DNA from 2 places in the Paenibacillus sp. FSL H7-0703 genome. Region 2 is predicted to be linked to the other one. Evidence: predicted binding sites of a transcription regulator. Region 2 holds the regulator's gene; the other holds the start of a gene.

Region 1 (10,111 bases), 920 kb from region 2:
GCAAAAGGAGAGGGAAGTCCATATGACAGACAACCTAAAAAATGCTGCGCCGTGGGCAACGCTCATTATTATTACGGGGATGTCAGGTGCAGGGAAGACCATTGCGGTTCAGAGCCTGGAAGACTTGGGCTTCTTCTGCGTTGATAATTTGCCCCCTGTGCTGATTCCTAAATTTGCCGAGTTGATTGAGCAGTCTAACGGTAAAATAGGCAAGGTGGCACTCGTAATTGATTTACGCGGACGAGAATTTTTCACTGCCTTGTCGGAATCGTTGAATTATATTAAAGATCATTTTACGATTCATTGTGAAATTTTATTCTTGAATGCGAATGACGGCGTTCTCGTACAGCGGTACAAGGAAAGCCGTCGACGTCATCCGTTGGCTCCAGACGGCATGCCTTTGGATGGGATTCGGTTGGAGCGCAAGATGTTGGAAGAACTAAAAAGCTCAGCTACACAGGTTATTGATACAAGTGTGATGAAGCCTGCAACCTTAAAGGCGAGGATTATTTCACGATTTTCTCATCTGGAGAGCAGTATGCTTTCCGTGAACATTACTTCTTTTGGCTTCAAGTATGGTATTCCCATTGATGCCGATCTTATATTCGATGTGCGCTTCCTGCCTAATCCCCACTATGTGGACCAACTACGTCCCCACACGGGACAGGATAGCGATGTATATGATTATGTCATGAAATGGCCCGAGACTCAGGCATTCTTGACCAAGTTGCTGGATATGTTACACTTTTTGATTCCGCAATATCGCAAAGAAGGCAAAAGCCAGGTCATTATCGGCATTGGCTGTACTGGCGGTAAGCATCGTTCTGTTGCAATATCGGAGTATTTAGGAAAAATGCTGGGTGCCAGCGAGACAGAATCTGTTTCTGTTTCGCATCGGGATGCTGATCGGGACCGGCATTAATGAGGTGAAATCATGAAAGAGACCGGATCACAACGGGAGCGCCCACGTATTGTTGTTATGGGCGGCGGAACCGGCTTGTCCGTCATGCTGCGGGGCTTAAAGCAAAAGCCGCTAGATATTACGGCTATTGTTACAGTCGCTGACGATGGCGGAAGCTCCGGGATTTTGCGCAGTGAGCTGCAAATGCCCCCTCCAGGGGATATTCGCAATGTGCTGACTGCCTTGGCTGACGTAGAACCAGTGATGTCAGATATGCTGAAATACCGTTTCGGTGCGGGATCAGGATTGTCAGGCCATAGTCTGGGTAATCTGATTTTAGCAGCGATGACCGATATATCGGGAGATTTTGTAACGGCGGTGCGTGAGCTTAGCCGTGTATTTGCTGTCCGGGGACGTGTGCTGCCGGCAGCCGAGGAAGGCGTTGTGCTAAGCGCCGAGATGGAGGATGGCACGGTGATTACCGGGGAGTCCAAGATCCCGGAAGCGGGCGGACGAATCAAACGCGTCTTTCTTGAACCGACTCACGTGGAGCCGTTGCCTGAGGCTGTAGAGGCCATTAATGAAGCTGATGCCATTTTGATTGGCCCCGGCAGTCTATATACCAGCATATTACCGAATTTGCTTGTACCTAAACTCGCTGAAGCTGTAGTAAAATCAGACGCTATCAAAATATTTGTCTGTAACGTTATGACCCAGCCTGGCGAAACCGATGGTTATACGGTAGGGGATCACCTGCAAGCTATTTTTGAGCATGTAGGGCATCATCTCTTCGACTATGTCATTGTAAATAATGGAGAAATTCCACCCCAAGTTCAGGAAATGTATGCTGAGCAGGGAGCCAAGCCAGTTCAAGTAGACATGGGCGAGCTGACCGACCGGGGATATAAAGTGGTGGCAGATACATTAGTTCTGTTCCGCACGTATTTACGGCATGATGCCGACAAATTGAGCCAGCATATTTACCAATTGGTACAAAACTGGATATTAAGAAGGAGGTGAGTCCCTTGTCCTTTGCGGCACAAACGAAAAAAGAGCTTACGATGATTGAAAGCCAGTCCTGCTGTGAGAAAGCGGAACTATCTGCGCTCATACGTATGCTCGGATCCGTACAACTGTCGAATAAAAGGGTGATATTGGACGTGTCTACAGAAAATGCCGCGATTGCAAGGCGGATTTACTCCTTGATCAAGAAGCATTTTCAACTTCATATCGAACTGCTTGTACGGAAAAAAATGCGCTTGAAAAAAAATAATGTGTACATTGTCCGTATTCCCAATGGTGTGCAGCAACTGCTAAAGGATCTTTATATCGTCACAGAAGGTTTCTTATTCACTGACGGGATTAATCGGGATATCGTTCGGAAAAACTGTTGTAAGAGGGCTTATTTGCGGGGCGCCTTTATGGCAGGTGGCTCTGTCAACAATCCTGAAGGATCGTCTTACCACCTTGAAATTTCTTCGATGTATGAGGAGCATTGTCAGGCCCTCGTTGATCTTGCGAATGAATTTCATCTAAATGCTCGCTGTATTGAGCGAAAAAAAGGTTTTATTCTCTACATCAAGGAAGGCGAGAAGATCATTGAGCTGCTTAGCATCATTGGGGCGCATCAAGCCTTGTTCAAATTTGAAGATGTACGCATTATGCGCGATATGCGCAATTCCGTAAATCGCATTGTCAATTGTGAAACGGCTAATTTGAATAAGACGATCGGAGCTGCTGTCCGGCAAATTGAGAATATTAAGTTGCTGGAGAGGGAAGTTGGTTTGGAGACCTTGCCGGATAAACTGCGTGAAGTGGCAGAAATTCGGCTCGCTCATCCCGATTTGAATTTGAAAGAAGTCGGGGAAATGCTTAAAGGGGTCGTGAGTAAATCGGGTGTAAATCATCGGCTTCGCAAAATTGATGAGATGGCTGACAAAATTAGAGGCGAAAATGGCCTGATTCCGTAAAAAGAGTGTCCATGGGGCTTTTAGCCCCGGTTTTTTTAGTTTTTTTTCTAGTGTCTGTCCCGGGTTAATGTTATAATGTGATAAATAAAATGGAGTAAGTAGTGTCCAGATTTATTTGATGAGGGGGTAAGCTGACATGTCAAAACATCCGGTAGTCGTACGCTTGAAAACAGGACTGCACGCCAGACCTGCTGCGTTGTTCGTACAGGAAGCGAATAAATATTCATCTGAGATTTTTGTGGAAAAAGAAGACAAAAAGGTTAATGCCAAGAGCATCATGGGTATTATGAGTCTTGCCATCAGTACAGGTACTGAAATCAATATAAGTGCTGAAGGTGCGGACGCCGAACAGGCTGTAAACGCTTTAGTAAGTCTGGTTAGTAAGGTAGAGCTGGAAAATCAATAAACAAAGATTTGCTTTGTAATATGGTGTATGCTCTTAGTGAAAAGCCCCCTTTGGGGCTTTTTTTTGTATCCAGAAAAAAGTCTTCGAACGCTCCTCCGTTAACTGTTCTATGTGTGGATTTGTTGAATATAGAGACTGTATTAAGTTCAAGTTATAAATAATTAAAATTTCCATGGTCATGCTCTGTTTCGGAAATATGGATGCTTGGCTGCAACCTTTTTCCGTCATTTCCGTCTGGAAGGTACAAACATTTACAAGAAAGAGGTTGAATTCAATGAGACTTTGGACAAAAACAGTAGCCACGGCAGTTCTCGCAGGAGCATTAATGGCAGGGGGAGTAGCAGGAGGATTATGGACAGGGGCAGATCGTGCCTATGCTGCGTCAACAGCTTCGACGGTAAACGGAGTAATTAATGTGACTGGAAGCGGGGAAGTATTGGCGAAGCCCGATATTGCTTATCTCTCTATCGGTGTACAATCGGAAGGGAATACGGCAGCCGCTGCTCAAAAAGCCAATGCTACAAAATTGAACAAGGTTACACAACTGCTGAAAGAAAAGTGGAGCATCAAGGCAGGTGACATTCAGACCAGCCAATTTTATGTACAGCCTAACTATACCTATAACGAAAAAGAAGGGCAGAAGCTCAAAGGCTACACTGCCAACCATACACTTTCCGTCAAATACCGCGATTTGGATAAAATCGGTCAGTTGTTGGATGAGGCGACCAAGTCCGGAGCCAATAACGTAGATAATATACGTTTTTCCGTGGAAGATCCTTCGACTTATGAAGAAGAAGCCATTACTAAGGCATTGGGAAGCGCACAATCTAAAGCCAGTGCTGTAGCTAAAGCAGCCAAACGCGGGTTAGGTGCTCTTGTGAATGTGACGGTAGATGGCGGAGAAGCACAAGTCTTTACACAACGTGAAAATGCCATGTCAAAATCGCTCTTGGATGTAGCAGGTGGCGGGACAGAGATACAATCGGGGCAAGTAACAGTGAAAGTTCAGGTATCGGCTCAATACGAAATGAACTAATACAGATCATCAAACGAAGCCACAAGCGGCCTGCATCATGTGCAGGTTGGCTTGCTGGCTCTTTTTGTATACCGAAACCTTTTTGTAATGAGTCTGTCATAGCTAAGGGTTATTAGGTGTACATATTGAAATCGGAGAGTGTACAGATTGTAAACTACATACAATAGGGTATAGATATAATAAGAAAAGTGGTTATCACACATAGACAATACAGATCATATAACAGGAGGAATACTTAATATGAGTAAGCGTACGAAAAAATGGGGTTCAGCACTGCTGGCAGCAGGGATTTTAGCAGGAGTCGCAGCTGTTCCCGTTTCCTATATCCAGGCAGCATCGACCAAACAGCAGCAAGCGGCAACACAGCAACCAGGAATCGCCATCCAATGGAATGGTAAAACGTTACCCGCTAAAGGTGTTCAAGTGAACGGGAGTACAATGGTTCCGGTGGCCGCACTGCGTGACAGCTTGGGGATTCCAGTAAGCTATGATGCGAAAACAACGACATATACCGTAGGTAGTGGTTACAATAAACTTTACATTATGGCTTCTTCCTCGGATGCCTACGTCAACGTCAATGGAATCAATACACGTAGCATGGATGCCAAACAGATCGCTGGGAAGCTATACATTCCTATGAGTCTGCTGAAAGACTATCTAGGCATAGATGCTCAATGGAACGCAGCTCAGAAAACAGTAACGCTTAGTAAAAGCCAGCTAAATCCGATCACAATTGCGTCTCAAACACTTCCAGCATCGAGTAATGCGAAGGTGTCCTACAAGATTAAGTATCCGCAAATCAGCGGCAGCCAACTGAATCCTGAGGCTCAACAGGCCATTAACAATGTGCTTAAAAAGCATGCAGAGGGTATATTGGCAGCAGGTAAAAAGATGATGGCTGAGGGAGAGGCTACAACAGAAAGACCGTATGAGTTCGGAAATGATTTTGCGATTGCCTATAACAAAAATGGTATTCTGAGTGTGATTATGCAGGATTACTCGTATACGGGTGGCGCACATGGCATGACGGCACGTAAAGGATATACGTTCTCGCTCGCTGATGGTAAACTGCTGCAATTGTCTGACGTTTTGAAGGCAAATCCGAACTACAAAAAGTTCCTCAATGCTGATTTGAAGAAAAAAGTCGATGCGATTCAGGCTGGCGAAGGATTCGGCAAATTTAAAGAGCTGGCGGCAGATCAGAATTTTTATGTGACGAGCAGTGGAGTAACAATTGTGTTTGATTTGTATGATTATGCGCCATACGCGTATGGAATTCCGGAGTTTACCTACTCGTTCGGTAAAGTGCTGCCTCAAGGCGGAAAGCCTTTTGCGGGACAGAATGAATAGTAGAAATAAACAAGTTCAATTGTCTATAACCTAAAAAAACAACAAAGCAAAAAAGCTGCCTACCGGATAAGAACATCCGGAGCAGCTTTTTTCATTTACCAGCTATCGAGAGGTGAATTTCTTCTCTTATACACCTTCTGGAGAGGAGCTAGTTAGCACTTTATCAATAATACCGTATTCCTTGGCATCATCAGCGGACATGAAGTAGTCACGGTCTGTGTCTTTTTCAATGCGCTCCAGTGGTTGGCCTGTGCGATCTGCGAGAATGCGGTTCAGTTTATCACGCATTTTCAGAATGCGGCGTGCGCGGATTTCAATATCCGTTGCCTGGCCTTGTGCACCGCCCAGTGGTTGGTGAATCATAATTTCACTGTTTGGCAAAGCGAAACGTTTACCTTTGGCGCCTGCATTCAGCAAGAACGCGCCCATGGAAGCCGCCATACCTACGCAAATCGTAGATACGTCAGGTTTAATGTATTGCATCGTATCGAAAATGGCCATACCAGCTGTAATGGAACCGCCAGGACTGTTAATATACAAGTGAATATCTTTTTCAGGATCTTCGGCAGCCAAAAACAGCATTTGCGCAATAATAGAGTTGGCTACAACGTCATTGACGTCCGAGCCTAACAAAATAATGCGATCCTTCAACAGTCTGGAATAAATGTCATAGGCGCGTTCGCCGCGGTTACTTTGTTCTACTACCATAGGAACATAGCTCACGTCAAAAAACCTCCCTTAAATATCGTTAGTGGATTTGGTGGACATGCCGATTACACGTCCCTTATTTATAAACTGTTACCGTATTAACCACATGATAAACAATTTCAAACAAAAAGTCAAAGAAAGTCAAACTAATGATTAAAAAAAAGAGCCCTCAGCGCTCTTATGGGTTAAAACATTATGTAGAAGCATTTATGCGTTCATTTAAAATGGCGCGCCCGCGAGGAATCGAACCTCGATCTCAGGCTCCGGAGGCCTACGTCATATCCGTTGGACCACGGGCGCATAGTTCAATCAATGCAAACAACTAACTAATTAAACAGCTAATTGGAAACAAAGATGATTATATGATATACAGCAGTGAATTGCAAGCTTTTATTAAATGCGCATATTCAGGCAAATGGTTGAGAAATATAGGTTCAGATAGACTTGCATGTGGAGCAAATATTGGTTAAGATATACGTGGGACTTAAAAAGTTATCCCGGGACGTTTTAAGACCAGTTAGAGATAGAGCATTAGAGACAGAACTTAGAAGTGTGCGGGAGTGGAAAGCATGCGAAAGATATTAGAAATACAGAAGCAGCTTCTGCCCGACCTCATGGATGTTTTGAAAAAAAGGTACACGATCCTGCATCAGATTATGCTGTCCGATGTTGTTGGACGCAGAACACTGGCAGCTTCACTGAACATGACTGAGCGCGTGTTGCGCGCCGAAACCGATCTTCTTAAAGCTCAAGGGCTAATTGAGATTGAGAGTGTAGGCATGAAGGTGAGCAAAGCAGGACTGGATCTGCTGGAACAGCTGGAGCCGATTGCGAACAACTTGTTCGGCCTGTCCCAATTGGAGGACCAGATTCGTCAAGCCTATGGTTTGAGGAAGGTGGTTGTCGTTCCAGGGGATTCGGATGCTTCTCCGTTAACAAAGCAGGAGCTGGGGCGCGCTGGAGCAAAAGCGTTGCTGAGTGTTATGGACGACGAGGATGTGGTCGCTGTAACAGGTGGCACGACGATTGCCGACGTGGCGGAACAACTGGCACTACCTTCTAATGGCCCACTTAAGGGTGGGTGGTTTGTACCGGCACGCGGGGGTTTGGGAGAAAGCATGGAAATGCAGGCCAACACAATTGCTTCCACAATGGCTCGCAAGGTAGGCGCTCAATACCGTCTGCTCCATGTACCGGATTTGCTCAGCAATCATGCTTACAACTCCTTGCTTGAAGATACGAACATTCAGGATATATTGAACCTGATTCGCGAGAGTCGTATCATCATTCACGGGATAGGCAACGCCATAGCGATGGCACATAGACGTAAACTTGATCCCGAAACCTTTGCCCAGATCAGCAGTGAGGGGGCCGTTGCCGAATCGTTTGGTTATTACTTTAACGAAGATGGCGTCGTTGTTCACAGAATGCTGACGCTTGGACTCCGATTGGAGGACATCAGGCGAACCGATACCGTTCTAGGTGTAGCTGGAGGCAAGAGCAAGGCGGCCGCTATTCATGCGGTACTGCGTTTCGGGCAAGAGGACATTCTAGTCACCGACGAAGGCGCTGCTGTTGAGATTGTAAGTCGTTATTTAAATGATTAATATTGGATTTATGAATAGTGTTGTCTTGACGGGCTTTCGGGTCTGTCTTGAATATATAAAACTAAACTAAACGAACTTTGGGAGGAACTCACTCATGACAGTTAAAGTTGGTATTAACGGTTTCGGACGTATTGGACGCCTTGCTTTCCGCCGGATTCAAAATGTGGAAGGTATTGAAGTAGTAGCAATCAATGACTTGACAGATTCCAAAATGTTGGCACATTTGTTGAAATATGATACAACACAAGGTAATTTCCAAGGACAAGTAGAAGTACATGATGGCTTCTTCAAAGTAAACGGTAAAGAAGTTAAAGTTTTGGCTAACCGCAACCCTGAAGAACTGCCTTGGGGAGACCTGGGTGTAGACATCGTTCTGGAATGTACAGGTTTCTTCACAACTAAAGAAGCTGCTGAGAAACATTTGAAAGGCGGCGCTAAAAAAGTTGTTATCTCCGCTCCAGCTACTGGTGACATGAAAACTGTCGTTTACAACGTAAACCATGAAATTCTGGATGGAACTGAAACTGTAATCTCTGGTGCTTCTTGCACAACGAACTGCCTGGCTCCTATGGCTAAAACACTGCAAGATAAATTTGGTATCGTTGAAGGCTTGATGACTACAATTCATGCTTACACTGGCGACCAAAACACTTTGGATGCTCCACATGCTAAAGGTGACTTCCGTCGTGCTCGTGCAGCAGCTGAAAACATCATCCCTAACACAACTGGTGCTGCTAAAGCAATCGGTTTGGTTATCCCTGAGTTGAAAGGTAAATTGGATGGCGCGGCTCAACGTGTTCCAGTACCTACAGGTTCCCTGACTGAGCTGGTAACAGTTCTGGAGAAAAACGTAACTGCTGAAGAAATCAACGCTGCGATGAAAGAAGCTTCCGATCCTGAAACTTATGGATACACTGAAGATCAAATCGTTTCTTCCGACATCAAAGGTCTTACTTTCGGTTCTTTGTTTGATGCAACTCAAACTAAAGTTCTGACTGTTGGCGACAAACAACTGGTGAAAACTGTAGCTTGGTATGACAATGAAATGTCTTACACTGCACAATTGATCCGCACGTTGGAATACTTCGCAAAACTGGCTAAATAAGAACAGTCTTATTGAGCAACAACATAGAGCGGAAACAGGTTATTGTTTCCGCTCTTTATATATCAAATGTGCCTTGAATTCCTGATTCGTAAAATTATAAGGGTGCGGAGGAATATGGAGATGAACAAAAAGAGCGTACGTGATATAGAACTGAATGGAAAACGGGTGTTTGTTCGTGTAGATTTTAACGTTCCGGTTGAGGACGGTAAAATTACGGATGACAAGCGTATTCGTGAAACCTTGCCAACCATTAACTACTTGATTGAAAAAGGTGCAAAAGTTATTTTGGCGAGTCACTTTGGACGTCCAAAAGGTCAGGTTGTTGAATCCATGCGTCTGACTCCTGTTGGCGTACGTTTGTCTGAGCTGCTGAAAAAGCCAGTAGTTAAAGTGGACGAATCGGTAGGCGAAGCTGTTAAAGCGAAAGTGGCTGAACTGCAAAACGGCGACGTGCTGTTGCTTGAAAATGTACGTTTTTATGCAGGAGAAGAAAAGAATGATCCTGAATTGGCGAAGCAATTTGCTGAATTGGCCGACGTTTTCGTGAATGACGCATTTGGTGCAGCACACCGTGCTCATGCTTCCACAGAAGGTATCGCGCATCTTCTTCCGGCTGTTTCCGGCCTGCTGATGGAGAAAGAATTGTCTGTAATCGGTAAAGCTCTATCAAACCCAGATCGTCCTTTTACAGCCATTATCGGCGGTTCCAAAGTAAAAGACAAAATCGACGTGATTGACAACCTGCTGAACATTGCAGATAACGTAATCATTGGCGGCGGTTTGGCTTATACATTTTTTAAAGCTCAAGGTCATGAAGTGGGTCAATCCCTACTGGATGAATCCAAACTGGACGTAGCTCTTGGATTTATTGAAAAAGCGAAGAAGCTCGGCAAAAAATTCTACCTTCCGGTGGATATTGTCATTTCTGACGATTTCAGCGCTACGGCGAATACTAACATTGTGGACATCGATGGTATTCCTGCAGATTGGGAAGGCGTGGATATCGGACCGAAAACACGTAAAATCTA
Region 2 (10,111 bases):
TACCTAGCCCCTTGGCAATTCGCATAAAGCGTGAAGTACACTCCCGCACCTGAGCCACACTACCTGGTGCACTCGTCACCTCAGGCAAATATACAGTCTGTATCGAGTCGATGACCAAAAACTCCGGCTTCAAGCTGTCCACCGCTTCTTCAATCGTCTCCAAATTCGTCTCACATAATACGTATAGGCTGGGGGACAAGGCACCGAGCCGATCTGCACGGAGTTTCGTTTGACGGACAGATTCCTCACCAGACACGTACAGCACCTTTAAACCAGTTAAAGCCAGTTCATTAGATGTTTGCAGCATGAGCGTAGATTTACCGATTCCCGGATCACCGCCCACCAAAACGAGTGAACCCGGCACCACACCTCCACCGAGTACTCGATTCAATTCGCCAATTCCCGTCAAAATTCGTGTTTCTTTGCCACTCTCCACCTCTATAATAGGGAGTGGCTTGTCTTTTGTGCTATGAGTAAGAAGGGAAGACCCCATTCCTTGAGTTTTTACAACGCTTTCCGTTTCTTCGACCATGGAATTCCATGCCTGGCATCCAGGACATTTTCCGTACCATTTGGGCGATTCATAACCACATTCCGTACAGGAAAATTTAGTTTTCACTTTAGCCATACTTTGTTCCCTGGCTCCTTATTGACGACGATGATGTCAAATTTATGTTCATACAGCCCAGAAAGAGCTGTAACAATAAAAGTTTACCATTGAAGCTTGGCGGACGTAAAGCAATATCACAAACTTTCCCAAAGCATTTACCCAACCTTTTCACCGTGTTTTATACACAAAAAGGGTGTCTTCGCAATAGCTTTCCAGCTTGCGAGACACCCTTTTCTGCTATCTTATTTAGTAAACTGCTTTAGGACTTGGCAGATACATTATCCTTTTTGGTTACAGTCAATGCACCGTTCTCCTCATCAATGAAGAGTGAGTCACCTTTAGTAATGTTGCCAGTCAACAGTTCCTCGGACAGGCGATCTTCAATATGCTTCTGGATTGCACGACGCAATGGACGCGCACCATACGCTGGATCAAAGCCTTCCTTGGCAAGGAATTTTTTAGCGTTGTCTGTCAACTCGAAGTCCACCTCATACTCATTCAGGCGCTTACGCAGCTCCTCAGACATGAGTGATACAATTTCGGCAATATGTTTTTCTTCGAGAGAATGGAAAACGATAATTTCATCAATCCGGTTCAAGAACTCAGGACGGAAGCTTTTCTTCAGTTCATCCATCACTTTGCCCTTCATATTATCGTAATCCGCTCCAGCGTCCACTACAGCTGTAAAACCAAGCGTGGAGTTACGTTTAATCGCCTGTGCACCAACATTCGATGTTAGGATGATGAGTGTATTACGGAAATCAACGACACGACCTTTGGAATCTGTCAGACGACCATCTTCCAGCACTTGCAGAAGAATATTGAATACTTCTGGGTGTGCTTTTTCAATTTCATCCAGCAACACAACAGAGTATGGCTTACGACGTACCTTCTCAGTCAGTTGACCGCCTTCTTCATATCCAACGTACCCTGGAGGCGCCCCTACCAGACGGGACGTGGAGTGTTTCTCCATATATTCGGACATATCGATACGGATAACCGCATTTTCATCTCCAAACATGGATTCAGCCAAGGCGCGTGCCAACTCTGTTTTACCAACCCCAGTTGGACCGAGGAAAATAAAGGAACCAATTGGACGCTTCGGATCTTTCAGTCCGGCACGTGCCCGGCGAATCGCCCGGCTTACTGCCTTAACTGCTTCATCCTGTCCAATTACCCGCTCATGCAACAACTCTTCCATATTCAACAAGCGGTGTGTTTCTTCCTCTTTCAGCTTGCTGACTGGAACACCTGTCCAGATTGCAACGACTTGAGCGATATCCTCTGGGGTAACTTCGGAATCTGTACGACCCTGTTGTTCTTTCCATTGGTTTTTCGTCACGTCTAACTCTTCACGGATTTTTTGCTCTGTATCACGCAGCGCTGCCGCTTTTTCAAACTCCTGACTTTGTACCGCTGAATCCTTTTCCTTACGGATATCTTCCAGACGGTTTTCCAGCTGTTTCAGGTTTGGCGGTACAGTGTAAGAATTCAGCCTTACTTTGGAGCCCGCCTCATCAATAAGGTCAATAGCCTTATCTGGCAGGAAGCGGTCGGTGATATAACGATCTGACAATTTTACGGCCGCTTCAATAGCCTCATCTGTGATCTTTACACGGTGATGCGCTTCGTAACGGTCACGCAGACCATACAAGATTTGAATCGCCTCTTCTGGAGAAGGTTGATCCACTGTAATGGGTTGAAAACGACGCTCCAAAGCAGCATCTTTCTCAATATATTTGCGGTATTCATCCAGCGTGGTCGCACCGATGCATTGCAGCTCGCCACGTGCCAGAGCAGGTTTCAGGATGTTGGACGCATCAATTGCGCCTTCCGCTCCACCAGCACCAATCAGCGTATGCAGCTCATCAATGAACAACACGATATTACCCGCTTGACGAATCTCGTCCATAATTTTTTTCAAACGATCCTCGAATTCACCACGATACTTGGTGCCTGCTACCACAGAACCCATATCCAGTGTCATTACGCGCTTGTCACGCAACGTTTCGGGAATCTCATTCGCTATGATTTTTTGGGCCAATCCTTCGGCAATCGCCGTTTTACCTACCCCAGGCTCACCAATCAGAACCGGATTGTTCTTTGTACGGCGGCTGAGTACCTGAATTACGCGTTCAATTTCCTTGCTACGCCCAATAACAGGGTCCAGGTTGTTTTCCTTCGCAGATGCCGTCAGATCGCGTGCCAGACTGTCCAGAGTTGGCGTGCTGACATTAGCTGGAGCACCGTGATGGCTGGAAACAGCCTCGCTGCTACCGAGTAATTGAAGCACTTGCTGACGCGCTTTGTTCAGACTAATGCCCAGGTTATTCAGTACACGTGCTGCTACGCCTTCGCCTTCACGAATAAGACCAAGCAAAATATGTTCTGTACCTACGTAGGTATGGCCCAGTTTGCGGGCTTCATCCATAGACAGTTCGATGACTTTTTTGGCGCGTGGAGTATAGGCAATGTTCGTCGGTTGCTCTTGACCGCGTCCAATCAGCGTTTCCACTTCATCCTGGATTTTTTCCAGTCCCAGTCCTAAACCGATTAAGGCTTTCGCTGCTATTCCTTCACCTTCACGAATGAGGCCTAGCAATATGTGCTCTGTGCCAATGTTGTTGTGTCCCAATCGAACAGCTTCTTCCTGAGCCAAAGCAAGCACTTTCTGTGCACGTTCCGTAAATCTTCCAAACATCATATATCCTGCACCTCCACAGTGTGTATTTCAGATCATTCTATATCTTAAAGGGTTGTGCCTAATTTTTGCCGGATCAGCTTCGCCCGGTACATATCGCGCTCTTCGGTATTCATTTTATCCCCAAAGCTTTTTTGCAGGAACCCGGGTTGTGTCATCACATTCAGCTCATTCATCGCTGCGGTGGAAGGACGCTCCAAAATTCCTAAATCTACGCCAAGACGCACATCGGACAGCCGCTGTGCAGCCTCCTTGGAATCCAATACTGCTGCATATGACAAAATACCGAACGAACGCATCACCCGATCTGTAATTCGCAGCATGGATTCATTCATTAGCCGTTCTCTGGCAGAACGCTCGTGCTCAATAATTTGTAGCACCACGCCATGTAGATTCTCTATAATTTCCGCTTCGGTTTGTCCTAGTGTAATCTGATTAGATACCTGAAACAAATTTCCGACAGCTTCGCTACCTTCACCGTAAATGCCGCGAACCGTAAGACCTACCTGTGAAACAGCAGACAATATACGATTGATTTGATGAGTCATGACTAATGCAGGCAAATGCAACATCACCGAAGCTCTCATACCTGTGCCGACATTTGTCGGACAACTGGTCAGAAAACCTCTCCGATCATCAAATGCATAATCAACATGCGCTTCAAATGCATCATCAATAATCATAGCGCGTTCCCAAGCTTCCCTAACCTGACATCCCGGATATAAGCACTGGATTCGCAGATGATCCTCTTCGTTTATCATAACACTAACCGATTCATCATCGCTAATTAAAACAGCACCGTTACGAGATTCGTTCGCCAAATTAGGACTAATCAAATGCTTCTCAACCAGCACCCGCTTGTCGATCTCATCCAACTCGGATATTTTCAACGTATGAAAAGTACCAAAACCACCTAAATCATCATACTGAAGGATATCCGTTAAGCGTTGAAGTGCTTCTTCCGACTGCTGATTGGTAGCAAGCATGGGAAAAGGCAGATGCTGCAAGTTACGCGCAATTCTCACCCGGCTGCTAATGACAATCTCCGAATCCGCAGCATCACCACGCATCCAGTCACTTAGCGGCTTCTCCGTAAACCGAATATTGGGCATTACGCATCCCTCCTACTCTTCACAAACTTTACTCTTCAGTCATTTCTTTTTCAAGCTCTCTGATTTGATCCCTAAGCTCAGCAGCTGATTCAAATTCTTCCTGTACAATATGCTGTTGCATCTCTTTTTTCAAATCGTCAATTTGCCGTCTAACCTTCAGGCGACCTCCAGTGCGAACCGGAACTTTACCAACATGATTCGTACTGCCATGCACACGCTTGAACAGAGGGTCCAGACGACTATCAAAGTATTGATAGCACGACGGGCATCCGAAACGTCCCAGCTTACTAAACTGTGCATAGGTCATGCCACAATCCTTGCATTGCAGGTTTTGCGGACCACTGTGGCCTGGAGACTGGCTCTTTGTACTGGAGTCAAAATCCAGCATCCCCGACAACAAGCTATGAATCGAAAAGCCGTTAGGTGTTCCAGGGATCATCTCCCCTTTTTCCTTGGCACACGTCTCACAAATATGAAACTCTGTCTTTTCGCCATTCACAATTTTGGTGAAATGCAAAGTTGCCGGCCGCATATTACATTCTTGGCACAGCATAAAAGCACCTCCTTTAATGTCAGGATTTATACCAATCCCTACATCCAAACGTTAGTCTCTATTCACACACTATTTGGTCGCCAGCAACGAGATCAGCATAGCCTTAAGCAATCTTGCTCGCAGTTGATCACGATAGGGAAGCTTCAGTAATAATGTATCCCTAGATAAAGCAGCCTTCATTAGATTAGCTTCCCTTTTGCTTAAAAAATGGGCCTCCTCTAACTGATAAATCAGTCCTTCTGCTGCCGATTGGCTTATTTCCTCCCCGATGCTCTGATGAAGATGTGTATGGATGGCATGCTGTGCAGGCAGCTGAATTCGCTGAATACGAATGTAGCCCCCGCCACCGCGTTTACTTTCCACCACATAGCCTTTTTCCAGCGTAAACCGGGTGCTAATTACATAATTAATTTGCGACGGCACGCAGGAAAAGCGGTCAGCCAGATCATTGCGCTGAATCTCCACTAAACCTTGGGGACTTTCCAGCAATATACTCTTTAAATATTGTTCAATAATATCGGAAACATTGCGCATTTCATCATCCTCCACTAACGGAAACGCAAGTATTCAAGTACATTTCACGCTCCACAGAGTCCGCCGTATATTGAACTTAACCAAACGGTAAAGTCACGAATCTAAGCTGTATTCAGGCTGTTGCCTATTCTACACTCATTGGAATTGTACCGTTTTGTCTCTAGTGTGGCCTTTATTTGCGATTAGTCATACACTTCTCTTATTTTCATAAAAGGCAGTTCCTAACTATACGCAAATCATTTCGATCCTCGTTTGCTTCTTTGCTATTAAAATTACTTTATACGGCCAATCCACCAAAATACTTCTACAGAACCTCACGAGGTTTGATTGACTTTGACTTTCTTTGACTATATTCATATTATAGCACATTATTCATTTTTGCCAAGGGGTCAATACCATTTTTCGCAATCTAATTATGTTTTATACAATACCATAAAAAAACTCTTCCCAATTACAGAAAGAGTTTTGAAAATTATAATAATCACACAAGTTATATTCCTGAAAAACGAAGCATAAGAAGACCTAAATGGGCCTTTATCAGAAAAAATCCAATAAGAACGTTTGTTTTACTGGTATTACACGTTTAAGTGCAGACACAGATTCACTGTCCCCTTCAATACGCCCCCACTTATACAGATCATCAGCCTGCTGGTAGCCAAGCATCAGAGTCGTCAATGACTGAATCCCAAGTTTCAAGTCAGCTACCATAGCGTTTTCAGATGAATTGCTTGTATCCACTCTCTCCAGATGTCCTTGCCCTTCCGTAGTAATTGTTAATCTCCATACTCCTTCATTCCATGGTGCATATCGATCTGTCAGATTTAAGGTTAAACGTGTTTCCTCTCCAACCTGCTCAAAAGGGTATCTTTCTACAAAAGCAGCTGCATCCACAATACGGCCCATAAAATAAGGCACGGTCTCCTGTTGAATTCGCGGATCATCAAGTAAAAATGGCAGATTGTCATCTGCTGGAACGTAAATAAATTTACCATGGGTTATCATGGAGTCATGATTTGCAAAATAAGTCCATAAAGCCTGACGGGCCGCCTCATTTTCATAAACCAACTCATCACAATTCAACTGTTTATCTTCAATTTTGTATAGTGCATATCCCTGAGGTTCGCCTGTTTCTGAGTAATATACCGCAGTTCGATAGTTCTCCTTTAAAATCCGCTCTTGCCACCATTCCTTATCTCGTACCAGCGTGCCATTATAACGAGATGCATACGCTTGATACACTTGGTCCATTTCTAAAATATCTTTGACATCGCGTTTGACTGTACCTTCTGTTTTAAGTTTTGCAGGGAATTTTTCAATGGGAATGACATACTTCTTGTATTCAATATACGTTTCCCATCCAAATTTACGATAGAAGGCAAAGGAGAAGGGATGCAGAAAAGAAAGGCTTTGTCCCGCAGACTTCATCTCTTCAAGCGCATGCGTCAACAAACGTGAAACCATGCCTCCGCGACGCCTTTCTGGCCATGTTGCCACACCAGCAATGCCTCCCATATCAAAAACCTGACCGTTTATGTATACCTGTAGCGGTAACAAAGTCAGTTTAGCATTCAATTCATGTCCGTCGAATATTCCCCATGTTTGCTCTGGTTTGAACTTCTTCCTAGCTTTCTCCAGATCCTCCAGGGACATTGTAAACTGAAAAGCATATTGAGATAATTCAATAGCCGCTTCAAATTCCTTACGTTGTAATTGTCTGATCTCCATAACTTCGTCACCTCGCTTGTATACTTGGGCATCCATAAAAAGATTACACACTTAGAGTGTGGCAAACCCCATTCTCTCTGTCAACCTTAGAAACAGGTGGTCATCTAAAAACGCATAAAAAAAGGATGATAATCTCATTGAGATTATCATCCTTTTCACTTTTGCTTGGCGACGTCCTACTCTCCCAGGACCCTGCGGTCCAAGTACCATCGGCGCTGGAGGGCTTAACGGTCGTGTTCGGGATGGGTACGTGTGGAACCCCTCCGCTATCGCCACCAAACATGAATTTACATCGTAAATTCTACCTTCAAGGTTACACCCTGAAAACTGGATCCGAAACTCATTTGCGTTTTATTTTTAGGATAAGCCCTCGACCGATTAGTATTGGTCAGCTCCATGCATTACTGCACTTCCACCCCCAACCTATCTACCTCGTCGTCTTCAAGGGGTCTTACTAATTGGGAAATCTCATCTTGAGGGGGGCTTCACGCTTAGATGCTTTCAGCGCTTATCCCTTCCGTACATAGCTACCCAGCGGTGCTCCTGGCGGAACAACTGGTACACCAGCGGTACGTCCATCCCGGTCCTCTCGTACTAAGGACAGCTCCTCTCAAATTTCCTACGCCCACGACAGATAGGGACCGAACTGTCTCACGACGTTCTGAACCCAGCTCGCGTACCGCTTTAATGGGCGAACAGCCCAACCCTTGGGACCTACTTCAGCCCCAGGATGCGATGAGCCGACATCGAGGTGCCAAACCTCCCCGTCGATGTGGACTCTTGGGGGAGATAAGCCTGTTATCCCCAGGGTAGCTTTTATCCGTTGAGCGATGGCCCTTCCATGCGGTACCACCGGATCACTAAGCCCGACTTTCGTCCCTGCTCGACTTGTAGGTCTCGCAGTCAAGCTCCCTTCTGCCTTTGCACTCTTCGAATGATTTCCAACCATTCTGAGGGAACCTTGGGGCGCCTCCGTTACTCTTTAGGAGGCGACCGCCCCAGTCAAACTGCCCACCTGACACTGTCCTCGCACCGGGTCACGGTACCAAGTTAGAATCTAGATACGATCAGGGTGGTATCCCAAGGATGCCTCCTCTCAAGCTGGCGCTCAAGATTCTACGGCTCCCACCTATCCTGTACAGATCGTACCCAAATTCAATATCAAGCTGCAGTAAAGCTCCATGGGGTCTTTCCGTCTTGTCGCGGGTAACCTGCATCTTCACAGGTATTAAAATTTCACCGGATCTCTCGTTGAGACAGCGCCCAAGTCGTTACGCCATTCGTGCGGGTCAGAATTTACCTGACAAGGAATTTCGCTACCTTAGGACCGTTATAGTTACGGCCGCCGTTTACTGGGGCTTCGGTTCATAGCTTCGCCCCGAAGGGCTTACCACTCCCCTTAACCTTCCAGCACCGGGCAGGCGTCAGCCCGTATACTTCGCCTTGCGGCTTCGCACAGACCTGTGTTTTTGCTAAACAGTCGCTTGGGCCTTTTCACTGCGGCCCCCTCGGGCTATTCACCCTACCGAGGCACCCCTTCTCCCGAAGTTACGGGGTCATTTTGCCGAGTTCCTTAACGAGAGTTCTTCCGCGCGCCTTAGAATTCTCTTCTCGCCTACCTGTGTCGGTTTGCGGTACGGGCACCTTCTCCTGGCTAGAGGCTTTTCTTGGCAGTCTGAGATCATGACCTTCGCTACTACAATTTTCGCTCCCCATCACAGCCCAGCCTTAACGATGTGCGGATTTGCCTACACATCAGCCTCACTGCTTAGACGGACATCCATCAGTCCGCGTCACTACCCTACTGCGTCACCCCATTGCTCATAACGGATTACGGTGGTACAGGAATTTCGACCTGTTGTCCTTCGACTACGCCTATCGGCCTCGCCTTAGGTCCCGACTTACCCTGAGCGGACGAACCTTCCTCAGGAACCCTTAGGCTTTCGGCGGATCTGATTCTCACAGATCTTTTCGTTACTCATACCGGCATTCTCACTTGAATGCAGTCCAGCGCTCCTTACGGTACACCTTCAACCCGCATTCAACGCTCCCCTACCCCTGATGCAAGCATCAAGCCATAGCTTCGGTGGTGTGTTTAGCCCCGTTACATTTTCGGCGCAGAGTCACTCGACCAGTGAGCTATTACGCACTCTTTCAATGGTGGCTGCTTCTAAGCCAACATCCTGGTTGTCTGTGCAACTCCACATCCTTTCCCACTTAACACACACTTGGGGACCTTAGCTGATGGTCTGGGCTGTTTCCCTTTCGACAATGGATCTTAGCACTCACTGTCTGACTCCCGGAACTAAATCTATGGCATTCGGAGTTTGACTGAGCTTGGTAACCCTTGCGGGCCCCGCACCCAATCAGTGCTCTACCTCCACGATTCTTTTTTCCGAGGCTAGCCCTAAAGCTATTTCGGGGAGAACCAGCTATCTCCGGGTTCGATTGGAATTTCTCCGCTACCCCCACCTCATCCCCGCATTTTTCAACATGCGTGGGTTCGGGCCTCCAGTGCGTGTTACCGCACCTTCACCCTGGACAGGGGTAGATCACCCGGTTTCGGGTCTACGTCCACGTACTCAAGTCGCCCTATTCAGACTCGCTTTCGCTGCGGCTTCAGCTCTTCACCTTAACCTTGCACGGGAACGTAACTCGCCGGTTCATTCTACAAAAGGCACGCCATCACCCATAGATCGGGCTCTGACTTCTTGTAAGCACACGGTTTCAGGATCTATTTCACTCCCCTTCCGGGGTGCTTTTCACCTTTCCCTCACGGTACTGCTTCACTATCGGTCGCCAGGGAGTATTTAGCCTTGGCAGATGGTCCTGCCGGATTCATACGGGGTTTCACGTGCCCCGCACTACTCGGGATC

What was found. Region 2 encodes CtsR, which represses protease genes until heat stress. Its sites were predicted from a motif close to ATGGTCAATAAAGGTCAAACA; they were not measured.
Region 1: clpP (ATP-dependent Clp endopeptidase proteolytic subunit ClpP) is a predicted target of CtsR. The motif match lies at 6,499-6,519, and genes of this name have one in related genera.

Annotation. Positions count from the first base shown of each region.
Region 1 is NZ_JBBOPF010000001.1:3,030,392-3,040,502, reverse strand. It holds gene rapZ (RNase adapter RapZ) at 23-922, shown strand; gene MHB46_RS13325 (gluconeogenesis factor YvcK family protein) at 935-1,921, shown strand; gene whiA (DNA-binding protein WhiA) at 1,927-2,871, shown strand; gene MHB46_RS13315 (HPr family phosphocarrier protein) at 3,008-3,277, shown strand; gene MHB46_RS13310 (SIMPL domain-containing protein) at 3,552-4,313, shown strand; gene MHB46_RS13305 (PdaC/SigV domain-containing protein) at 4,554-5,663, shown strand; gene clpP (ATP-dependent Clp endopeptidase proteolytic subunit ClpP) at 5,790-6,386, opposite strand; tRNA gene MHB46_RS13295 (tRNA-Arg) at 6,597-6,671, opposite strand; gene MHB46_RS13290 (sugar-binding transcriptional regulator) at 6,941-7,978, shown strand; gene gap (type I glyceraldehyde-3-phosphate dehydrogenase) at 8,073-9,083, shown strand; gene MHB46_RS13280 (phosphoglycerate kinase) at 9,204-10,111, shown strand, end outside.
Region 2 is NZ_JBBOPF010000001.1:3,950,592-3,960,702, reverse strand. It holds gene radA (DNA repair protein RadA) at 1-628, opposite strand, end outside; gene clpC (ATP-dependent protease ATP-binding subunit ClpC) at 870-3,314, opposite strand; gene MHB46_RS17395 (protein arginine kinase) at 3,359-4,423, opposite strand; gene MHB46_RS17390 (UvrB/UvrC motif-containing protein) at 4,452-4,976, opposite strand; gene MHB46_RS17385 (CtsR family transcriptional regulator) at 5,046-5,510, opposite strand; gene MHB46_RS17380 (GNAT family N-acetyltransferase) at 6,048-7,235, opposite strand; rRNA gene rrf (5S ribosomal RNA) at 7,399-7,515, opposite strand; rRNA gene MHB46_RS17370 (23S ribosomal RNA) at 7,594-10,111, opposite strand, start outside.